Regions from separate parts of the Aeromonas sp. R6-2 genome, predicted to be linked through region 3. Evidence: predicted binding sites of a transcription regulator. Region 3 holds the regulator's gene; each other region holds the start of a gene.
What was found. The regulator sigma-54, encoded in region 3, starts transcription at its own class of promoters, with help from an activator protein. The targets are predictions, from matches to a motif close to TGGCACNGTTTTNGCTT.
Positions count from the first base shown of each region.

Region 1: flgF (flagellar basal-body rod protein FlgF) is a predicted target of sigma-54. The motif match lies at 3,093-3,109, and genes of this name have one in related genera.
Region 2: AB5Y48_RS06210 (CmpA/NrtA family ABC transporter substrate-binding protein) is a predicted target of sigma-54. The motif match lies at 3,212-3,228, and genes of this name have one in related genera.
Region 4: AB5Y48_RS03325 (superinfection exclusion B family protein) is a predicted target of sigma-54. The motif match lies at 2,313-2,329, and genes of this name have one in related genera.

Region 1 is NZ_JBFODE010000029.1:161,726-166,752, forward strand. It holds gene AB5Y48_RS05480 (flagellar basal body P-ring protein FlgI) at 1-808, opposite strand, end outside; gene flgH (flagellar basal body L-ring protein FlgH) at 817-1,488, opposite strand; gene flgG (flagellar basal-body rod protein FlgG) at 1,502-2,290, opposite strand; gene flgF (flagellar basal-body rod protein FlgF) at 2,305-3,051, opposite strand; gene flgE (flagellar hook protein FlgE) at 3,191-4,558, opposite strand; gene AB5Y48_RS05505 (flagellar hook assembly protein FlgD) at 4,571-5,027, opposite strand, start outside.
Region 2 is NZ_JBFODE010000030.1:70,167-75,193, forward strand. It holds gene AB5Y48_RS06200 (ABC transporter ATP-binding protein) at 1-760, opposite strand, end outside; gene AB5Y48_RS06205 (ABC transporter permease) at 771-1,700, opposite strand; gene AB5Y48_RS06210 (CmpA/NrtA family ABC transporter substrate-binding protein) at 1,715-3,055, opposite strand; gene AB5Y48_RS06215 (ANTAR domain-containing response regulator) at 3,326-3,886, opposite strand; gene AB5Y48_RS06220 (molybdopterin-dependent oxidoreductase) at 3,983-5,027, opposite strand, start outside.
Region 3 is NZ_JBFODE010000035.1:19,331-24,357, forward strand. It holds gene rapZ (RNase adapter RapZ) at 1-452, opposite strand, end outside; gene ptsN (PTS IIA-like nitrogen regulatory protein PtsN) at 490-936, opposite strand; gene hpf (ribosome hibernation promoting factor) at 938-1,225, opposite strand; gene AB5Y48_RS08450 (RNA polymerase factor sigma-54) at 1,247-2,695, opposite strand; gene lptB (LPS export ABC transporter ATP-binding protein) at 2,749-3,474, opposite strand; gene lptA (lipopolysaccharide transport periplasmic protein LptA) at 3,479-4,000, opposite strand; gene lptC (LPS export ABC transporter periplasmic protein LptC) at 3,987-4,547, opposite strand; gene kdsC (3-deoxy-manno-octulosonate-8-phosphatase KdsC) at 4,544-5,027, opposite strand, start outside.
Region 4 is NZ_JBFODE010000024.1:28,356-33,382, reverse strand. It holds gene AB5Y48_RS03340 (AEC family transporter) at 1-806, shown strand, start outside; gene AB5Y48_RS03335 (heavy-metal-associated domain-containing protein) at 862-1,056, shown strand; gene ansB (L-asparaginase 2) at 1,190-2,248, shown strand; gene AB5Y48_RS03325 (superinfection exclusion B family protein) at 2,367-2,954, shown strand; gene AB5Y48_RS03320 (hypothetical protein) at 3,013-3,261, opposite strand; gene AB5Y48_RS03315 (DUF882 domain-containing protein) at 3,339-3,884, opposite strand; gene AB5Y48_RS03310 (murein L,D-transpeptidase) at 4,023-5,027, opposite strand, start outside.

The DNA of each region.
Region 1 (5,027 bases), on a different contig from region 3:
GAACCTCTTTGCCGATGACGATGGTGCCGGTACGGGAGTTGACGATGATCTTGGCGGCCTCATCCGCCGGGTCCACTTCCAGATTCTCAAGGGTCGAGAGATAGGAGACCCGCTGCGCCGGATCCCGGGGGGCATAGACCTTGACCGAGGTCGCGTCGAGGGCCTGCGCCGTATTGGGTCCAACCAGCGCATTGATGGCATCGGAGACCCGACGTGCGGTGGTAAAGTCGGCACGCATCAGATTAAAGGTGATGGTATCCCCCTGGCTGAAGGCATTGGGAACCTCACGCTCCACGGTAGCGCCATTGGCGATACGCCCCACTGTCGGGGTGTTGATCACCACCTTGGAGCCATCGGCCCCCTCGGCACCTAGGCCGCCGACAACCAGACTCCCCTGGGCCACTGCGTAGACACGCCCGTCCAACCCCTTGAGAAAGGTCTGCAGCAAGGTGCCGCCCCGCAGGCTCTTGGCCTCACCAATGGCCGAGACGGTGATATCGATGGTCTGCCCTGGCTTGGCAAACGGAGGAAGATCCGCATGAACCGCCACGGGTGCCACATCCTTGATCTTGGGCTTGAGATTATCCGGGACCTTGATACCAAAGTTGTTGAGCATGGTACGGAAGGTCTGCTCGGTAAAGGCGTTGTTCTTCTCCCCCGTACCGGGCAGACCGACCACAAGGCCATAACCAAGCAGCTGGTTGTTGCGCACCCCTTCAACCGAGGTGATGTCCTTGATACGGGTTGCCTGAGCGCTTAACGGGAGCACCAGACACAGGCCCAGCATGATGAATTGATGTAGACGCATACTGCCTCCTACAGGGGCCACCAGGGGCCGTTGAAGAAACTGGTGAGCCATCCCTGCTCCTGGCTGTTGGCAAGATCGCCGGTGCCACCGTAGTAGATACGGGCATTGGCCACCCGCTGGGAGGAGACAGAGTTATCCGAGGTGACATCTTCAGGGCGAATCACCCCTGTGATGCGAATATACTCGTTGCCGTTGTTAAGCATGATCCACTTCTCCCCGCGCACCATGAGATTTCCGTTGGGAAGCACCTTATAGACACTCACCGAGATGCTGCCCTGCAGACTGTTACTCTGATCCGCCTTGGCCTGACCCTTGAAGGCGGCATTCTGGCCGATGGAGGCAGAGAGATCATAGGGGCTGGCCGTCACCGGGATCCCGCCCAACTGAACCGGATCCAGATTGAATTTGTTGTCCTTGCCCGACTGGGTATTGGCCTTCTTGGAGGCAGAGGTCGACTCGATGAGCTCTATGGTGATGAGATCACCCACCTTGTGAGCCTTGATATCCGAATAGATGCTATTGATCTGATCCGGCTGGAAGATGGCGCCGGTCGGACGAACGGAGACGGGATCGCTCTCCGGATAGACGGGAGCAAATCCGGGATCATCCGGCCTGGGAGTGTTGGGGGTAGAGGTACAACCGGCCAGCAACAGGCACCCTAGCATCCATACGGCTTTCATGACAGCACTCCCATTACAACCTTTGGGTCAGATAAGACATCATTGAATCGACGGCCGAGATCACCTTGGAGTTCATCTCGTAGACTCGCTGAGCCTGGATCAGGTTCACCAACTCCTCTGTCACGTTGACGTTGGAGCTCTCGAGCATCCCTTGCTTGATGACCCCCAGGCCATCGGCACCTGCCGTTCCCTGAATGGGAGCACCACTGGCCTGGGTCTCCAGGAAGAGGTTCTCCCCCATGGGCTGCAACCCGCTGGCATTCACGAAGTCATTGATATTGATCTGTCCCACGACCTGGCTCTGACCATCACCCGCCAGCTTCACCGAGACCTGACCGTCACTGCCCACCGTCACGCTCTGGGCATTCTCGGGGATCTGGATCTCGGGCTGCAGCCGGTAACCGTTGCCCGGCGTGACTATGGTCCCCTCCTCGTTGAGAGTGAACTGACCGTTACGGGTATAGGCAGAGCTACCGTCAGGTAACTGCACCTCGAAGTAACCGCGACCACTGACCATCAGATCCAGGGCGTTGTCGGTGGTCTGTACGTTGCCCTGCCCATGGTTCTTCTGGGTGGCCACCACCTTGGCACCGGCCCCCAGCATCAAGCCGGAGGGAAGTGTCGTGTCGGCCGAAGAGCGCCCACCGGGTTGGTTGATGTTCTGGTAGAGCAGATCTTCGAAGATGGCTCTCCCTTTCTTGAAGCCCACCGTGCTCGCGTTGGCGAGGTTGTTGGAGGTGACGCTGATATTGACCTGCTGAGCGTCCAGCCCGGTCTTGCTGATCCAGAGTGCAGGATTCATGGTGTACTCCTTGGTTAACCGAGACGCAGCAACTGGGTGTGCGCTTCGTCATTCTCTTCGGCCGTCTTCATCATCTTGATCTGGGTCTCAAACTGGCGCTGCAGACGGATCAGGTTGGTCATCTCATCGACCACATTGACATTGCTCCCCTCCAGGGAGCCGGCAATCAGGCCCACACCGGCTGATGCCGGCTCTTTGGCGCCATCCTTGCGGCGAAACAGGCCATCAGCTCCCTTCTCCACCGCATCACTGGCCGGACGCACCAACTTGATACGCTGAAAATCCTCCAGGAGGTTGGGCGCAGCTCCTTCGGGACGTGCATTGATGGTGCCATCACGATTGATCTCTATCTTCTCGAGCGGCAGCGGCAAGACGACGGGGTTGCCGGCATCGTCAACCACATTGAGTCCGGTTGAGGTCTGCAGGTTCCCGGTCGCACTCAGCTGCAGGTTACCCATGCGGGTAAAGGCTTCACCTCCCTTGGGATCCTGTACCACCAGCCAACCCGGTCCATCGAGGGCCACATCGAGATCACGCCCCGTGGTCATCAACATGCCGTGCTCCAGGTTCTGGCCTGGCCGCTCGGTCTTGGCAAACACCCGCGACGGCAATCCGTCGCCAAAGGCCTGCATGCTACGAGCCTGTTCAAAGTCTGACTTGAAGCCGACCGTATTGGCATTGGCCAGGTTGTTGCTTCGCACGGCCAGGCTGTTCATGTTCTCCTTGGCCCCTGACATGGCGATATAGAGCAGATGATCCATGGCACTCCTCACTGGCAGAGATCATGTGGTTGGCAACATCCATGCAGAAGTGATGCCAACTTAAATATCAAAATGTAAGACATTAATTTATAAACAAAAAAAGGGCGCCATCGCGCCCTTGGTGTCAGTTCTATGACGATCAGCGGATCTGCAATATGGTCTGCTGCAGGGTGCTGTTTACCTCCAGAGCGCGGGAGTTGGCCTGGAAGTTACGCTGCGCCGTGATGAGGTTCACCAGCTGGGAGGTCAGATCCACGTTGGACTGCTCGAGAGCCGCAGAGCGGATAGAGCCAAAGGTACCGGTGTTGGGGGTACCCGGCTGCCCGTCACCGGAGAGCAGTGACTGTTGCCAGGAGGTATCCCCAATCTGGCTCAATCCTTGTGCGTTGGCGAACTTGGCCATGGCCACCATGGCCACCTTGGCCGTCGTCGCATTACTGTAGGTTGCAGAGACGATCCCGTTAGGGGAGATCTCGACCTTGGTCAGACGACCCACGGTCGAGCCATCCTGACTCAGGCTGTTTACCTCAAAAGGAGAGGCAAACTGAGTCACGGTGCCGAACTTGATCTCGACCTGCTGGGTACCATCGGCGCCGTTGTTGATAACACCGGCCCCCGATGGGTTATTTGGTGCCGGAGCTGCGCCACCAGCAGGCGCCCCCAGAGGTTCGGTTTTGATTTGGGCCGGCGTAATGGCATTAACCTTACCGTCGGTGGTGAACTCTATCGTGGCCCCCAGCGGTTGCTGGGTGGCCGGAGCAACCGGCGTGGTCGCCACCCCGCCGACGATATCGATAGGCTTGTCGTTGGAGTAGAGGAACATACGCCAGGTTGTCGGGATCTTGGCTTGACCTGTGCCCGTATCCAGCTCTTTGACAAAATACTTGGTGACCGTATAGGGCTCACCCAGGGAGTCGTAGACGACCACAGAGGTTGATGAGGAGTAGGTCTTGGAGTCTTTCGGATCAAATTTACCTACATCCAGCGCATCTGTATTCGATGGCAGGTTAAACGAGGCATTGACCGTGGTGGTACGCACCGGCTCACCCGCCTTGTCGGGGATCTGAATCGGCTTGGTCGCATTGAGACTCACCGCCTTGGGGGTGCCATCATCGTTGATCTCGTAACCCTGCAGGAAGTTCCCCTGATTGTTGACGATGTAACTGTTGGCATCGAGCTTGAACGCACCGGCACGGGTGAAGGTACGATCGAGATTATCCTTGCCGTCGGAGAGCACAAAGAAACCATTACCCTGAACCGCCAGATCGAGCGGGTTCTCGGTAAACTTGAGCGCCCCTTGCTGAAACTGCTGTGCCACGGCACCGGTCGTCACACCATTACCTACCTGGGTTCTGGAGTTGACGAAGATGGAGTTGGCATAGACATCGGCAAACTCGGCACGGGACTCCTTGAAGCCGATGGTGTTGACGTTGGCAATGTTATTGGAGGTGACGTTCAGATCTTTTTGTGCCGCACTGACACCACTGAGCGCGTTATTAAAGGACATGACAGTTCTCCTTTAGAGGGTTCGGCTGCTGCCGTTGTTGCTCTCCGGCGGCGTCGTGGGAGTTCCGGAGCTGTTACCGCTGATCTGCAGGATATCGGTCAGACGGATCGGCCCGAGCCCCTTCAGATTAACGAGAGTTGGATTATTGGCGTTACCCAGGGTGACGCTGTCGACCTTGGCATAGGTGAGTGCGGGGAAGGTTTCGACCTTGTTATTCACAGTACCGCTGACCGTGACTTGATATTTGCCGGCCGGCAACGCCTTGCCGTCCTTGTCTTTGCCATCCCAGGCAAAGTCCACATTTCCTTTGTGCTCGCCAGCCATACCAATTTCACGGACCACCTGCCCCGACTCGTTCTTGATGGTCACCTTGAGATTGCTGGCATGATCGCCTACGGCAATGACACCGTTGATCGCTCCCCCTTCTTGCAGGTAGCCGGTATCGGACGGCACCAGTACCTGCTGGCCC
Region 2 (5,027 bases), on a different contig from region 3:
TCTCATACAGGAAGCGCAGCACCTGCTGGCGCAGCCTGTGGTAGTGGTGATCGTCGGCCAGGGCCACCCGCTCCCGTGGCCGTGCCAGGGGCACCGGCAGCACCTCCCCTATGGTGGCGCTCGGCCCATTGGTGAGCATGACGATGCGATCCGAGAGCAGCACCGCCTCGTCCACGTCGTGGGTCACCATGATGACGGTGGTGCCAAGCTGGGCCTGGATCCCCATCAGGGCATCCTGCAGATGGGCCCGGGTCAGGGCATCGAGGGCCCCGAACGGTTCATCCATCAGCAGCACCTTGGGGCTCAGGGAGAGGGCCCGGGCGATGCCGACCCGCTGCTTCATCCCCCCGGAGATCTCGTGGGGCATCTTGTGAGCCGCATGCTCCATCTGCACCAGGGTGAGAAACTCCATCACCCGCTCGCTCACCCGGGCCCGCCCCCTGGTCACCTGGCGCACCGCCAGGGCCACGTTCTCGAACACGGTGAGCCAGGGGAGCAGGGCATGGTGCTGAAACACCATGGCCCGCTCTGGCCCGGGCCCGGCCACCTCCCGCCCCGCCAGGATGACCCCCCCACGGGTCGGATCGCACAGGCCGGCCACCAGGTTGAGCAGGGTGCTCTTGCCGCAGCCCGAGTGGCCGATGAGGGAGATAAACTCCCCCTGCTCGATGCGCAGGTTGACCTGGGTCAGGGCCTCGAAGAAGCCCCGCTCGGTGGCAAAGCCCACCCCCAGATCGCTCAGTTGTAAGAAGCTGTTCATGGTTGTCTCCTCAGCGCAGGGCCGCGCGCTTGTCCCAGGACCAGCGCTGCTGCAGGGCCAGCATCAGGCGATCGAGGGCGCAGCCGATGAGGCCTATGGTGAGCACGGCCACCATGATGCGGGCCAGGGAGCTGGCGCCGCCGTTTTGAAACTCGTCCCAGACGAACTTGCCGAGCCCGGGGTTCTGGGCCAGCATCTCGGCCGCGATCAGCACCATCCAGGCCACCCCGAGGGAGAGGCGCAGGCCGGTGAAGATCATGGGCAGGGCCCCGGGCAGCACGAGGCGGCGCACATGGGTCCACCAGGAGAGGCGCAGCACCCGGCTGACGTTGTGCAGGTCAGGGTCCAGGGAGCCCACCCCCACCGCCGTGTTGATCAGGGTCGGCCAGAGGGAGCAGAGGGCCACGGTGGCCGCCGAGATGAGAAACGACTTGGAGAAGGCCGGATCCTTGCTCACATAGAGGGCGCTCACCACCAGGGTGATGAGGGGCAGCCAGGCCAGCGGCGAGATGGGCTTGAGCAGCTGTACCAGGGGGTTGACCGCCTGATAGAGGCGCGGGCTCATGCCGAGCACGATGCCAAGGGGCACCGCCATCAGGGTGGCGAGGCCAAAACCGAGCAACACGGTGAGCAGGCTGGTCGCCACCTGGCTGACGAAGGTGGGACGCCCCGTGTAGGGCACCTGGCTCACCCGGGCCGCCGGATCCGCCGCCAGCCGCTCGGCGTTGCGCCGGGCCTGACGCTCGAGGAAGGCCTGCTCGCGCTCGCGCTCGGCCAGGAACTCCTGCCCCAGCTGGCCCGCCTGGGTGAGGGTGGCCACAGGCCCGGGCAGGGTCCCGAGAGAGGTGTGCACCCGGCTCGCCCCCCACTGCCAGATCAGCAGGAAGAGGGTGATGCCGAGCAGGGGCCAGAGCAGCCCCTTGAAGAGGTGATGGTTCATGTGGCGCTCCTTGCTTACTGCACCCGCTCATCGCCCTTGAGGCCGATGGCAAACTGGTTGAGGTAGTCGTTGGGACGACGAGCGTCGAAGGTGTGGCCATCGATAAAGCCCGACTCGGCGGGGCGATAGCCGCTCTCGCTGGCAAAATCCACAAACTCCCCGGCCTTGAACTTGCCCTCGGCCACCAGGGCCTCGGCGGCCTGGCGATAGACCTCGGGGCGGTAGACGGCCCGGGCCACGGCGTCATACCAGGCATCGCTCTGGCCGGTCGGGATCTGCCCCCAGCGACGCATCTGGGTCAGCATCCAGACCGCATCCGAGTAGTAGGGGTAGCTGGCGTGACGGCGAAAGAAGAGGGTGAAGTCGGGGGCCGGGCGCACATCCTCCTTGCCGTAGCGGAAGGTGCCGGTCATGGCGGCGGCGATCACCGGCTGGTCGGCCCCCACGTAGTCGGGACGGGCCAGCAGCGTCACCGCCTCGGAGCGGTTGCGATTCTCCCCCTCGTCGAGCCAGCGGGCGGCCCGCAGCAGCGCCTTGACCAGCCGCACATGGGTGTTGGGGTAGCGCTCGGCGAAGGCGCGGGTCACCCCCAGCACCTTCTCGGGGTTGGAGTCCCAGATCTCCGCATCCGTGATGACCGGCACCCCCAGCCCCTTGGCCAGGGCCTGTTGATTCCACGGCTCACCCACGCAGTAACCCGTGATGGTGCCGGCCTCCAGGGTGGCCGGCATCTGGGGCGGCGGGGTCACCGAGAGCAGCACCTGGGCATCGAGCTGGCCCGTGTTGTCCCCCCGTGCCGGGGCGTAGTAACCCGGATGCAGCCCCCCCGCCGCCAGCCAGTAGCGCAGCTCGTAGTTGTGGGTGGAGACGGGAAACACCATGCCCATGTTGAAGGGCTTGCCCTGGCTGCGATACTGCTCCACCACCGGCTTGAGGGCGGCGGCGCTCACCGGCCCCGTGTGACCGGCCAGCGCCGGCTGCATCTGCTGCCACACCGCGTTGGCCACCGTGATGGCGTTGCCGTTGCGATCGAGCGACAGGGCCGTGACCAGCTCGGCCCGGGTGCCTATCCCCACGTGGGCCGCCAGGGGCTGACCGGCCAGCATCTGGGCGCCATCGAGCTCGCCGCCGATGACCCGGTCGAGCAGCACCTTCCAGTTGGCCTGGGGCTCCAGGGTCACGTAGAGCCCCTCCTCCTCGAAGTAGCCCTTCTCATAGGCCACCGCCAGGGGGGCCATGTCGGTCAGCTTGATAAAGCCAAGTCGCAGCGCCTCCTTCTCCGGCGGTCCCACTTCGGCGTGGGCGACCGCCCCCAGCAACAGGGCACAGAGCGCCCCCCATCTCTTTATGCTCATCCTCGCTCCTCCCTGAGTCCGTCAGGCGGGACGCCGTTGCCCCGGATGACGGCACAAAAAAAGCCCCACCGATGCGGGATCGGTGGGGCGACATTGCCCGGCCTGTGACAGGCCATCGATGGCGGGGCTTGCCCGCCTGAGTAACCGTTATCGACTATTCATTTACCGTGCCAGCTCGGCAATCTGCCCCTGCGAGCCGGCTCCTGACCGGTTGCTTCGCGCCCGCCGCCGCCCCTTGCGCCAAATCGGGTCACGGCTGCACCAAATCGGTTATCCGGCGAGGAGCTGGCGAGCCAGCTCCCCCAGGCTCTTGCTCTGGGCCATGGCGGCCCGGCGCAGCAGCTGGTAGGCCTCCTCCTCTCCCAGCCCATGCTGACGCATCAAGCGCCCCTTGGCCCGCTCCACCAGGCGGCGCTCCTCGAGCCTGCGGGTGAGCCCCTGCTCCCGCTCTGCCCCCTCGGCCAGCAGCAGGGTGAGCTGGCGCGCCAGGGAGAGCCAGGCGGCTATCTTCTCCCGCTCGCCGCAGCCGTGGGGCACCAGCCAGACCCCAACCCCCATCAGGCTCTCCTGCTCACGGGCGGGAATGCGCTCGCAAAAGAGCACCCGTGGCAGGTCGGGGCGCGCCTTCAAGGCCAGGCGCAGCTCGGCGGTGATCTGGCGACAGCTGATCATCAGGCCCGCCGCCTCTCCCTGCGCCTGCTGCAGGGCGTGGCGGTCGAGAATGCGGGGTCGATAGCCATAGTGGCTGCAGAGCCCGGCCAGGCGGTTGGCCTGGCCCGGTTCATCGGCGTGGATCAGCACGCAGGCTGTCTCTTGCTGGGGTGAGTGCATGGTGCCTCCGTCACGGGTTGTGGTCGGAGGACAACGCAACATGGAGACCAACTTATTGAATCTACCCCCTTTTTATATACAAGGGGGTAGTCGGGGCTAGTCGGGCCTGTGACGCTCCACCAGGCGCGCCACCTCGGGCAGGCAGGTGCCGCAGTTGCTACCGCAGCCGAGCAGGGCCTGCAACCCGGCCACCTCCCCGATCCCCTGCTCCTCGATCGCCGCCAGGATCTGCCGCTCGCTCACCCGCAGGCAGGAGCAGATCAACCGGCTCGCCCCGGCCAGGGCCTGATCCAGGGTGGTGATGAGGACATCGGCCTGCAGCGGGGCCCCGAGCAGGCTGGCCAGGGTATCGATGCGCACCGAGCGGGGGGTCGGGGTCACCAGCAGCAGGCTGTTGATGCGCCCCTGGCGCAGCTCGATGGCCAGCCAGCCCCTGGCCTGGGGCAGCCGCAGCCAGTTGCCCGCACGGTTGAGCCGGCCCCAGCTCTGCGCCTCGCTCTCCTGCCAGCTCGCCAGCCACTGGCATAGCGCCCCCCCGTGCGTGCCCAGGGTGCGCCGCGCCCACCACTCTACCGGGTGGGCCCAGGGCTCGCTGCCCAACCAGAGCCCCTGCCAGAGCAGGGGACGGGCGCTGACCCACACCCGACTCTGCTTGAAGGCGGGCTGGCCCGAGAGGGGATCGACCCGGGGCGCCACCAGCCGGTTGACCCCGGCCCCCCGCCCATGGGCCTCGCTCCAGTGCATCGGCATAAAGGCCTCCCCCTCCCGCAGCCCCTCGTCTCGCTCGGCCAGGGCGTGGGCCAGCCCCTGCTCGCTCTCGATGGCCAGCAGATCCCCGGGCTCGGCCCCCAGGGTCCGCAGGCTGGCGGCGCCCAGCCTCAGGGTGGGCCAGGGCTCGGCTTCCTGCAGGCGGGCCACATGGCCGGTGCGGGTCATGGTGTGCCACTGATCCCGCAGCCGCCCCGAGTTGAGCAGCAGCCCCACGCCCGGTGCCGGCGTCTCCCCGCGCTGAGCCGGTGCCAGCGTGACCGGCCCCGGCTCAGCGGGCACCACCAGCCGGGCTCGCCCGTCCGGGGTGGCGAAGCGGCCATCCTCGAAGAGGCGCCGGCATCCTGCCGGGTGCGCCCGGTTGACCGGCCAG
Region 3 (5,027 bases):
TTGATGAGCTCGCTTAAGTCGTGAATGCTGAGGCTGGTCGTATCCACCCGCAGATCGGCGCTGGAGGAGAGGGGCGAGAGGAGGTGGGTCTCCTCCCGGATGGCCTCATCCAGCGTCAGCTGATTGCGTGACAGGGGGTGCAGACGGCGGCTCTCCCCGTAGCGGCGCAGCAGGGTGCTGTTGTCGGCATCGAAGAAGAAGCTCGAATAGTCCACCCGCTTCTCACTGCGCACCTGGCGCAGCAGCTCATCGAGTTTATCGGGCACCTGCGGCAGGTTGCGCACATCGATGCTCACTGCCAGCTTGTCGTACTGCCCCTCCAGCGCCACGATAAGCTGGGGCAGCAGGACAACCGGCAAGTTGTCGACACAGTAGTACCCCAGATCCTCCAGAACCCTCAGGGCAACCGTCTTGCCGGCCCCGGAGCGGCCGCTGACGACGATGAGTTGCATACTTCCTCCTTACATCCTGGAGAGCCCGCGGCGGGGTTCAGGCGGAAATCATGATCTGGTAGAGCTCTTCATCGCTGGCCGCCTGGCGCAACTGACGGCAGATGCCTTTGTCAGCAAGCCGCGAGGCCATCATGGAGAGCGTCTTGAGGTGCTGCTTGCATTCGCTCTCGGGAACCAGCAGCGCAAAGAGAAGGTCGACCGGTTGGTTGTCGATCGCATCGAAGGAGATGGGCTCTTCGAAGGTGAGCAGCACGGCGGTCGGGGGAAATTCGTCCCCGATACGGCCATGGGGAATGGCGATACCGCCGCCGATCCCGGTACTGCCCATCTTTTCACGGGCCAACAGGCACTCGAACAGGGTCTGACGAGAAGTGCCCAGATGATCGGCCGCCAACTCACTGATGAGTTCCAGCGCCCGCTTCTTACTACTACAAGGGACTGCACTCCGGGTGCAGTCCCTGCTCAATATGTGTTCCAGTTGCATCTTATTTTTGCTGTAGCTTGTCTTTGTGCTTGATGATCTGTCGATCCAGCTTGTCGATCAGGGTATCGATAGCGGCATACATGTCCGCATGCTCGGAGTTGGCGAAGACTTCGCCACCGTTGACGTGCAGCTTGGCCTCGGCGATCTGCTTGAGCTTCTCGACATTGAGAACCACGTGCACGTTGTTGATATGGTCGAAATGGCGCTCCAGCTTGGCAAACTTGCTATTGACGTACTCCCGCAGTGCTTCGGTGATCTCTACATGGTGTCCAGTCAGATTGATTTGCATAACGTCTTCCTTTTGTTTTGCCTACACCAGGCGTTTGCGCTGATTGGAGGGTGGAATCATGAGGGACTCGCGATACTTGGCGATGGTCCTTCGTGCCACCATGATCCCCTGCTCTGCCAGCAGATCGGTGATCTTGCTGTCGCTAAGCGGCTTGGCAGGGTTTTCGGCCGTCACCAGTTTCTTGATCAAGGCGCGGATGGCGGTCGATGAACATTCTCCCCCACCTTCGGTATTCACATGGCTCGAGAAGAAGTACTTCAGCTCGAAAATACCGCGGGGAGTATGCATAAATTTCTGGGTAGTCACCCGGGAGATGGTCGACTCGTGCATCTCCACCGCCTCGGCGATGTCGTTCAGCACCATCGGCTTCATCGCCTCCTCCCCATACTCGAAGAAGCCCTGCTGCTGCTCGACGATGCAGTTGGCCACCTTGAGCAGGGTCTCGTTACGGCTCTCCAGGCTCTTGATAAACCAGCGAGCCTCCTGCAAATGGGAGCGGATAAACTGGGTATCTGTGCTGCTGCGGGCGTTACGCGCCATGGCCGCATAGGTCTCATTGACCCTGATCCGCGGCGCGCTGTCGGGATTGAGCTCGACCACCCAGCGCTTTCCCTTCTTGACCACGGAGACATCCGGAATCACGTATTGGGAATCGCTCTGCACCACACTATTACCGGGGCGGGGCTCGAGCTGAAGGATCATGTCGAGCACCTCCTTGAGCTCGCTCTCCTTGAGCCGGGTCTTGCGCGCCAGTGTCCGGTAATCGCGGGCCCCCAGCAGATCCATGTGCTCGGTCACCACCTCGATCGCCTCTTTGAGCCAGGGGAGGGTCGGTTCAAACTGGCCAAGCTGGATCAGCAGACACTCCTGCACCGAGCGGGCGGCCACCCCGACGGGGTCGAAATGCTGCACCCGTTTGAGCACGGCTTCAACCTCGTCCATCTCCACACTGTATTCTTCGGAGCTGACTGCCATCTGAATATCTTCGAGGGTCACGGTCAGGTAGCCGGACTCGTCGATGGCATCGATAATAGCCAGGGCGATGGCGGCATCGAGATCGGAGAAGGGGGTGAGACGCATCTGCCACAGCAGATAGTCCTGCAGGTTTTCGGTGGTTTCCCCCTGGTAGACGGTCTCTTCCCCGTCGAAGGAGGGCGTCGCCAGCTGGGCCGTGCCGGCCGAGTAGACCTCATCCCAGGTCGTATCAACCGGTAATTCGTCAGGCATCTGCTCCTGGGACATGGCCTCGGAGCTATCCATCTGGCTGGCATCGCCGACTTCCGGCATAGGCTCTCGCCCATCCGGATCCAGATCACTTTCCTCCTGCTCCAGCAATGGGTTGCTCTCTAAGGCTTGCTGGATTTCCTGCTGAAGTTCCAGGGACGAAAGCTGGAGTAAACGGATGGCCTGTTGTAATTGTGGCGTCATGGTCAGCTGTTGACCCAGACGCAGCTGCAGTGTCGGCTTCATCTACGTTGGAATGTCCTTATGTTCAGCATTCAGGCGAGGGGAGATCACCCTTACTATAGACTGAATTGATCCCCCAGATAGACCCGCTTGACCTGTTCATCGGCCAGGATCTGCTCCGGGGTTCCTTCGGCGATCATCTTGCCATGGCTGACGATATAAGCCTTCTCGCATACATCCAGAGTCTCCCTGACATTGTGGTCCGTGATCAAGACGCCGAGCCCGCGATCCTTGAGATGCTGGATGATCTTCTTGATGTCTATCACAGAAATCGGGTCCACGCCGGCAAAGGGCTCGTCGAGCAGAATGAAGCGGGGATCCGCCGCCAGGGCACGGGCGATCTCGACCCGACGGCGCTCGCCACCGGAGAGACTCTGGCCCAGGTTGTCCCGAATATGGGTAATGTTGAACTCTTCCAGCAATTGCTCGACCAGATCGACCCGCTCCTCTTTGGAGAGTCCCTTGCGCGTCTCCATGACCCCCATCAGGTTGTCGTAGACCGAGAGACGACGAAAGATGGAGGCCTCCTGGGGCAGGTAGCCGATTCCGTTACGGGCACGCTGGTGCATCGGCTGGGCGCTGATGTCACGATCGTCGATGGTGATGTGGCCCGCGTCCCGTTGAACCAGGCCCACAATCATGTAAAAGGAGGTGGTCTTGCCGGCTCCGTTCGGCCCGAGCAGGCCCACGATCTGACCCGTGCCCACCTCCAGACTCACGTCGCTGACCACCATGCGGCTCTTGTAGCTCTTCTGCAGGCCTACCGCCTTCAATACCGCCATGAGCTTACTCCTTCTTGCCGTCAGCCGGCTTGTCAAAACTCTCCACCTGATCGGGGAGGAAGACCGTCTTGACCCGTGAGCCGGTATCGCTGCTCTCGGCCATCATCTTCTGTTTGACGATGTCATAGCGGATCAGATCGCCGTTAACCTGGCTATCTTCCTGCTTGAGCTGGCCATTGCCGGTGATGGTCACCAGACGCTTCTTGAGCTCATAGCGAATGGTGTCCCCATGGGCGTTGACCGGCTTGCCGTTGTCCAGGATCTGGAAGAAGGTGGCCGGTTTGCCATAAGCGGTCATCACCTCGGACCCCTTCTCGGCCCCGCGCACCACGACCACCTTGTCGGCGTGGATCTTGATAGTGCCCTGGGTGATGATCACATCCTTGGTAAAGGTGAGGCGGTTATCCTGCAACTCGGCCGTCTGGGTCACCGCATCCACATAGACCGGCTCGGCGAAATCCGACTGCTTGGCCTGCAGGGTGCCGCAGCAGAGCAGGGCCACCAGGGCGAGATTAACGTTTTTCATTGAAATAGATCGCATGACTCTGTTCCAGTAACTCAAAGTAGCGCTTGTCCAGATTGCCCCTGAGACCGAGTCCCTCGGTCTGCAGGTCCTTGCCAAGCATCTTGACCTCTTGATTGCTGCGTATGTCCTGATTATTCAGGTCCAGCTCCATATATTCGGTATCGAGGCGCTTCACCGGCCCCTCCTCCAGCAGTCCGTCCACCTGTACCTTGCGGCGCAAGATGGCGTTATCACCGACGTTAAGCACCCCCTCCTCGGCGGTAAGGCTCCATTCGGGCCGCCCTTGCTCATCGTAGCGATAGAAGATGGGTTGAGTCATGTTGACCATCTCGATGGCACGGAAATACTCGGCGTAGACAGATTCGAGACGGTCCTGTAATCGTCCCTCCTCGTCATATTGAAGGGTCACCATGTCCCGAGCGACAAAATCGGGCTGAAAATGCTCTTTCTGCGTCGGCTCCACCGTCGCAACCGGCTTGTTCAGCACCTGCCAACAGGCCAGTGCCACGATAAAGAGCACGCCAAAGAGCAGGGTCTGGCGGTTCATACGGACACCTCCGCACCGCCATCGAGCAGCCCTCTGGCCTGCAGTAGCAGATCGCACACCTCGCGCACCGCCCCGAGCCCTCCCCCGAGTCGGGTCACCATATGGGCTCTGGCCAGCACCAGCGGATGCGCATCCGCCACCGCCACCCCCAGGCCGCACGCCTGCATCACGGGCAGATCGATGGTGTCATCCCCCACGTAGGCGGCCTCCTCGGGAGACAGCCCCAGCTCGGCCAGCAGTCGCTCGAAGTGGGGCAGCTTCTCATCCGCGCCCTGCACCAGGTGCCGTACCCCCAGGCTCGCCATCCGATCGGCGACGATACGTGAGCTGCGCCCCGTGATGATGGCCAGCTCGACGCCGGCTCTCATCACCGCCTTCATGCCGGCGCCATCCCGGGTGCAGAAGGTTTTGAACTCCTCCCCATTATTCCCCATATAGATGAAGCCATTGGAGAGCACTCCGTCCACGTCGCACACCAGC
Region 4 (5,027 bases), on a different contig from region 3:
CCCTGCCGGCGCTTCTGTTCCTCAGCATGGTGCGCACCGATTTTGCCACCATGCCGAGCCCCTGGCTCATCCTCTACGGCCTGCTCGGCACCCTCGCCGGCTTCCTGCTGCTGGAGTGGCTGGCGGCGCGCTGCATCGCCGCCCGCGCCCTGCGCGGCATCTTCGTGCAGGGGAGCTTTCGCGGCAACATGGGGATCATGGGGCTGGCCTTCGTGCAAAACGCCTACGGACCCGAGGGGATCGGCGCCGCCGCCCTCTATGTGGGGGCGGTCACCGTCCTCTATAACATCCTCGCCGTCATTACCCTGACCCGCAGCCTGGGGGGCGGGCACGGCGCTCGCGCCATCCTCAAGGGGATCGCCAAAAACCCCCTTATCATCGCCATCCTCTCGGCCCTCCCCTTTGGCCTGCTCGGGGTCGAACTGCCGCCCCTGCTGCTCACCACCGGCAACTACTTTGCCAACATGACCCTGCCCCTGGCCCTGCTCTGCACCGGCGCCAGCCTCAACCTGCAGGCCCTGCGTGGCGGGGCCTTGCTCACCGGCTGGGCCACCGCCAACCGCCTGTTGCTGTTCCCCCTGCTGATGGTGAGCGGCGCCGCCCTGCTCGGTTTCAACCATCAGGCCCTCGGCATCCTGTTTCTGGTGAGCTCGACCCCGACCGCCGCCGCCAGCTATGTGATGACCCGCGCCATGGGCGGCGACAGCGCCCTGGCCGCCAGCATCATCGCCGTCACCACCCTGGGCTCGCTGGTCACCACCAGCCTGGGGGCCGCCCTGATGAACTATCTGGGTCTGATGACTTGACCTTGCCCCGACCGGCAGGAAGAGGATGGCCGGGTTACCCACAGGAGGAAGCACGATGATCGAATTGAAGGTTGAGGGGATGTCCTGCGGCGGCTGCGCCGCCTCGCTGGAGCGAGCCCTGGGCGCCCAGCCCGGCGTCACCGCCGTGAAGGTGGATTTTGCCAGCGCCACCGCCCGTATCGAGGGAGAGGTGGAGCCCGCCGCCCTGGTGGCCCTCATCGAAGCCCAGGGGTTTCACGCCCACCTATAACACCACTTTATAGGTATAAAATAGGTTAAAGTTCTGTATCAACCTGTTCTTTGGTGAGTTTACTCACAATAAACCGGATATACATGAGCAAAAATGCTGCGGTCTTTCACCATCACAATAAGGAAGTCGCAGCATGTCCCTACCCCTTCGCAAGAGCCTGATCGCCGCCGTTCTCGGCATGACCCTCTCCCCTCTGGCCTTCGCCCTGCCGAGCGTGCATATCCTGGCCACCGGCGGCACCATCGCCGGCGCCGGCCAGTCTGCCACCCAGTCCAACTACGAGGCGGGTAAGGTCGCCATCGAGACCCTGATCGCCGCCGTGCCCGAGATGAAGAAGGTGGCCGACGTACAGGGGGAGCAGGTAGTCAAGATCGGCTCCCAGGACATGAACGACCAGGTGTGGCTCACGCTCGCCAAGCGGGTCAACGAGCTGCTGGCCAAGGATGACGTGGACGGCATCGTCATCACCCACGGCACCGACACCATGGAAGAGACCGCCTACTTCCTGAACCTCACCGTCAAGAGCGACAAGCCGGTGGTGCTGGTCGGCGCCATGCGCCCCTCCACCGCCATGAGTGCCGACGGCCCCATGAACCTCTACAACGCCGTGGTCACCGCCTCCGACCCCGCCTCCAAGGGGCGTGGCGTCATGGTCGCCATGAACGACACCGTGCTCGACGCCCGTGACGTCACCAAGACCAACACCACAGGGGTGCAGACCTTTGCCTCCCCCAACTTTGGCCCGCTCGGTTACATCCACAACGGCAAGATCGACTATCAGCGCACGCCGGCCCGGCTGCACACCAGCCAGACTCCGTTCGACGTGAGCAAGCTCGACAAGCTGCCCCGGGTCGGCATCGTCTACAGCTATGCCAACGCCTCGGATCTGCCGGCCAAGGCTCTGGTCGACGCCAAGTTCGATGGCATCGTCAGCGCCGGGGTGGGCAACGGCAACCTCTACCACACCCTGTTCGACACCCTGGCCAAGGCCAGCGAGAAGGGGATCCGCGTGGTGCGCTCGGCCCGCGTACCAACCGGCTCCACCACCCTGGATGCGGAGATCGATGACGCCAAGTACGGCTTCGTCGCCGCCGAGAGCCTCAACCCGCAGAAGGCGCGGGTGCTGCTGATGCTCTCCCTCACCCAGACCCAGGATCCCAAGCAGATCCAGCACTACTTCCAGCAGTACTAAACGACCAGGGCGGCGCGAGGGCGGGCCTGTCCCGCCCTCTCTTTTTGGGGTGTCAAAAACAAATTGGCACACCCTTTGCTGAAGTGGGTCCAGGTGCCATCGTTTGGAAGGACATGAGATGAGACGCTGGATCCAACATTTTCACCAACTGGTTCAACTCAACTGGGTCATGACCTGGCTGCTGCTCACCTGCAGCCTGATCCTGATCTTCCCCGAAGGGGTCATGAACGGTGCCGTGAGCCGCTGGGCCGAGGCCTATGCGGGCTGGCTGGGGGTAGGCATGCTGATTGCCCTCTCCTACTTCGCCAGTCAGGGGCTGCTTATCGCCTGGGAATATCTGTGCGAGGAGTGGCAAGAGCGGCGCCAGCAGAGCAACATGGAGCAGACCATCACCTTTCTCGACTTCAACGAGAAGGCGGTACTGCGCGAGTTCGTGCTGCAGCGCAAGAGCGTCATTAATCTGCCGATCACCGAGCCGGCCGTCAAAAACCTGATGGACGCCGGGATCCTCACCTTCGCCTATGGCAAGCCCAATCGGGAGAAGGATGACGAGAACCAGATCCGCGCCCTGATGATCGCCCTGCCGGCACGCCCCCTGCTCACCTACAAGGTGCTGGGGTTGTCGCGCGGCAAGATGAGCGAGGAGCAGGTAGAGCAGATCATGAGCGCCCGCCCCAAGTTTGCCCAGAAGGGCCTCTCCCGCTGATCCCCCATGCAAAAAAGCCGACACCTTGCGGGTGTCGGCTTTTTGGTCTCCTGCCGGACTAGTTGAGTCCCTTGGAGCTGAACAGCGCCGCCTTGCCGGCGATGAATCCCACCTGGATCTGCCTGTCGTCATTTCCCCACAGGCAGTTGGAGGCACCCAATGCCTCATCACAGCGCTCCGCCTTGCCCAATACGGCACTCACCTCTTGGTAACTCATTCCCAGCTTCAGTTGATCGTAGTGGGCCTTGTCGAGCTTGCTGCAACCTGCCAGCAGCACTACCAGGCCCAGCGCCAGCGTCATACGCATAAGAGGCTCCTCGTTGCATCCCGTGCAGGAGAGTAAGGGGGGAGAAGAAAAGATGCCAGCCCAGGGCGGGGGAAAGGTCACCAGTGACGGACAGGACCTGTGTCGAGGTGAACGAAGTTGTCGCCAGGGTAGTAGCCGACGCCCCCCACCCTCAGTTGCAGGGCGGCCTGGCGCAGGTGGGCAAGCGGCACCCCCGGCATGCGGACATCCACCGCCTGACCGAGCATGTGGTAGCTGCGCTTGGCGACCCCCCTGCTGCGACGCTGCTTCTGGCGATTGGTGGCTGGCGAACGGTAACCCGAGATAAGCTCGATACGCCCCTTGCGACCCAGCTTGTGTTGCAGGAGATAGAGCTGATCGAACAGCTTGCGATCGATGGCAAACACCTCGTTGCGGCGATAGTCGCGAAAGATGTGGTTGAGCTCTTCCAGGCCGTCTTGCAGGTAGCGACCATTCTCCCAGTAGCTCGCCTCTATCTGTTCGCCCGTGTTGAGGTTGTGGACGGTGAGGGCGCGGTGGCTGGTGCTGCGGCTGGCCAGAGCGCTCTGCGGCAACAGACCGGCCGTCAGCAGGCAGCCCGTCCCCAGCAGCAGTTGACGACGACTCATCCCTTTATCCAGCATCTCCCTCTTTCCTCCCGTTCAAACAACCGTCTGACACTACCCGTCCGCTCGCCGGGGTGTCAAACCGACTGCTCATAAAATGACACCCGGGTAGCCCCGGGTGTCTCGAAGTGTGAATCCCCTCACGCCCCTTTGGGCCTAGAGAATTCGTTTGAAGCTGCCTTTATCGAAGCCATAGATGTCGTTGCGAAAGTGCTGTACCCCCTCCCCATCGACCCAGCTGCTCCAGTAGACGGTGAAGACGGGAATCGGGTTGGCCAGGGGCATCCAGCGGGTAGTGGTCTCCTTGAGCAATCCCTTGATCTCCTCCCTCTTGCGCGGTGTTGGCGCCAGCAACAGCTCGGCCAGGCTCTCGGCCTTCTCGACCCGAACACAACCCGAACTCAGGGCCCGGGCCCCCTGCTCGAACAACCCCATCTTGGGCGTGGAGTGGAGGTAGATGGCATCGTTATTGGGCAGGTAGAACTTGTAGCGACCCAGGGCATTGTGATCCCCCGGCTTCTGCCGCAGACGATAGGGGAAACCGGAGGCGAGAGCGTGGCTCCACCCCTCGGGGGAGAAGGCGACCGGATTGCCCTCCCCGTCGATCACCTCGAGCTGCTGCTTGGCCAGGTAGTCGGGATCCTTGGCCAGCTTGGGCAGTATGTCCTTCTTCATGATGGAGCGGGGCACATGCCAGGCGGGGTTGATCACCACGGAGCGGATCTCGCTGGCCAGGATCGGCGTGGCCCGCAATTGCTGGCCGACGATGACCCGGCTGGTGAAGATCTCGCTGCCCTTCTCCACCACGCTCAGGCGGTAGTCGGGAATATTGACCAGCACATAACGCTGCTCGGGCAGGCGGTCAACAACATCGCGGCGCCACAGGTTGCGCAGCAGCAGGCGGGCGCGGGACTCGGGGTCGGTGTTGAGCCACTGCTGGGTCTGCCGCCCGATGACGCCGTCGACGGTCAGACCGTGGCGAGACTGGAAAGCCTTGACCGCCTGCAGGGTGTCGCCATTGTAGAACGCTTCACTGGCGTGGGCCGAAGGCAGGTCCCCCAGCTCCACCAGTATCTTGCGGATCTCGGGCAGGGAGGGAGAGCTCTCCCCCTCGCGCAGGGTCGGAATGGCGACTCTCGGCCACTCGGTGGCCAGGGGCAT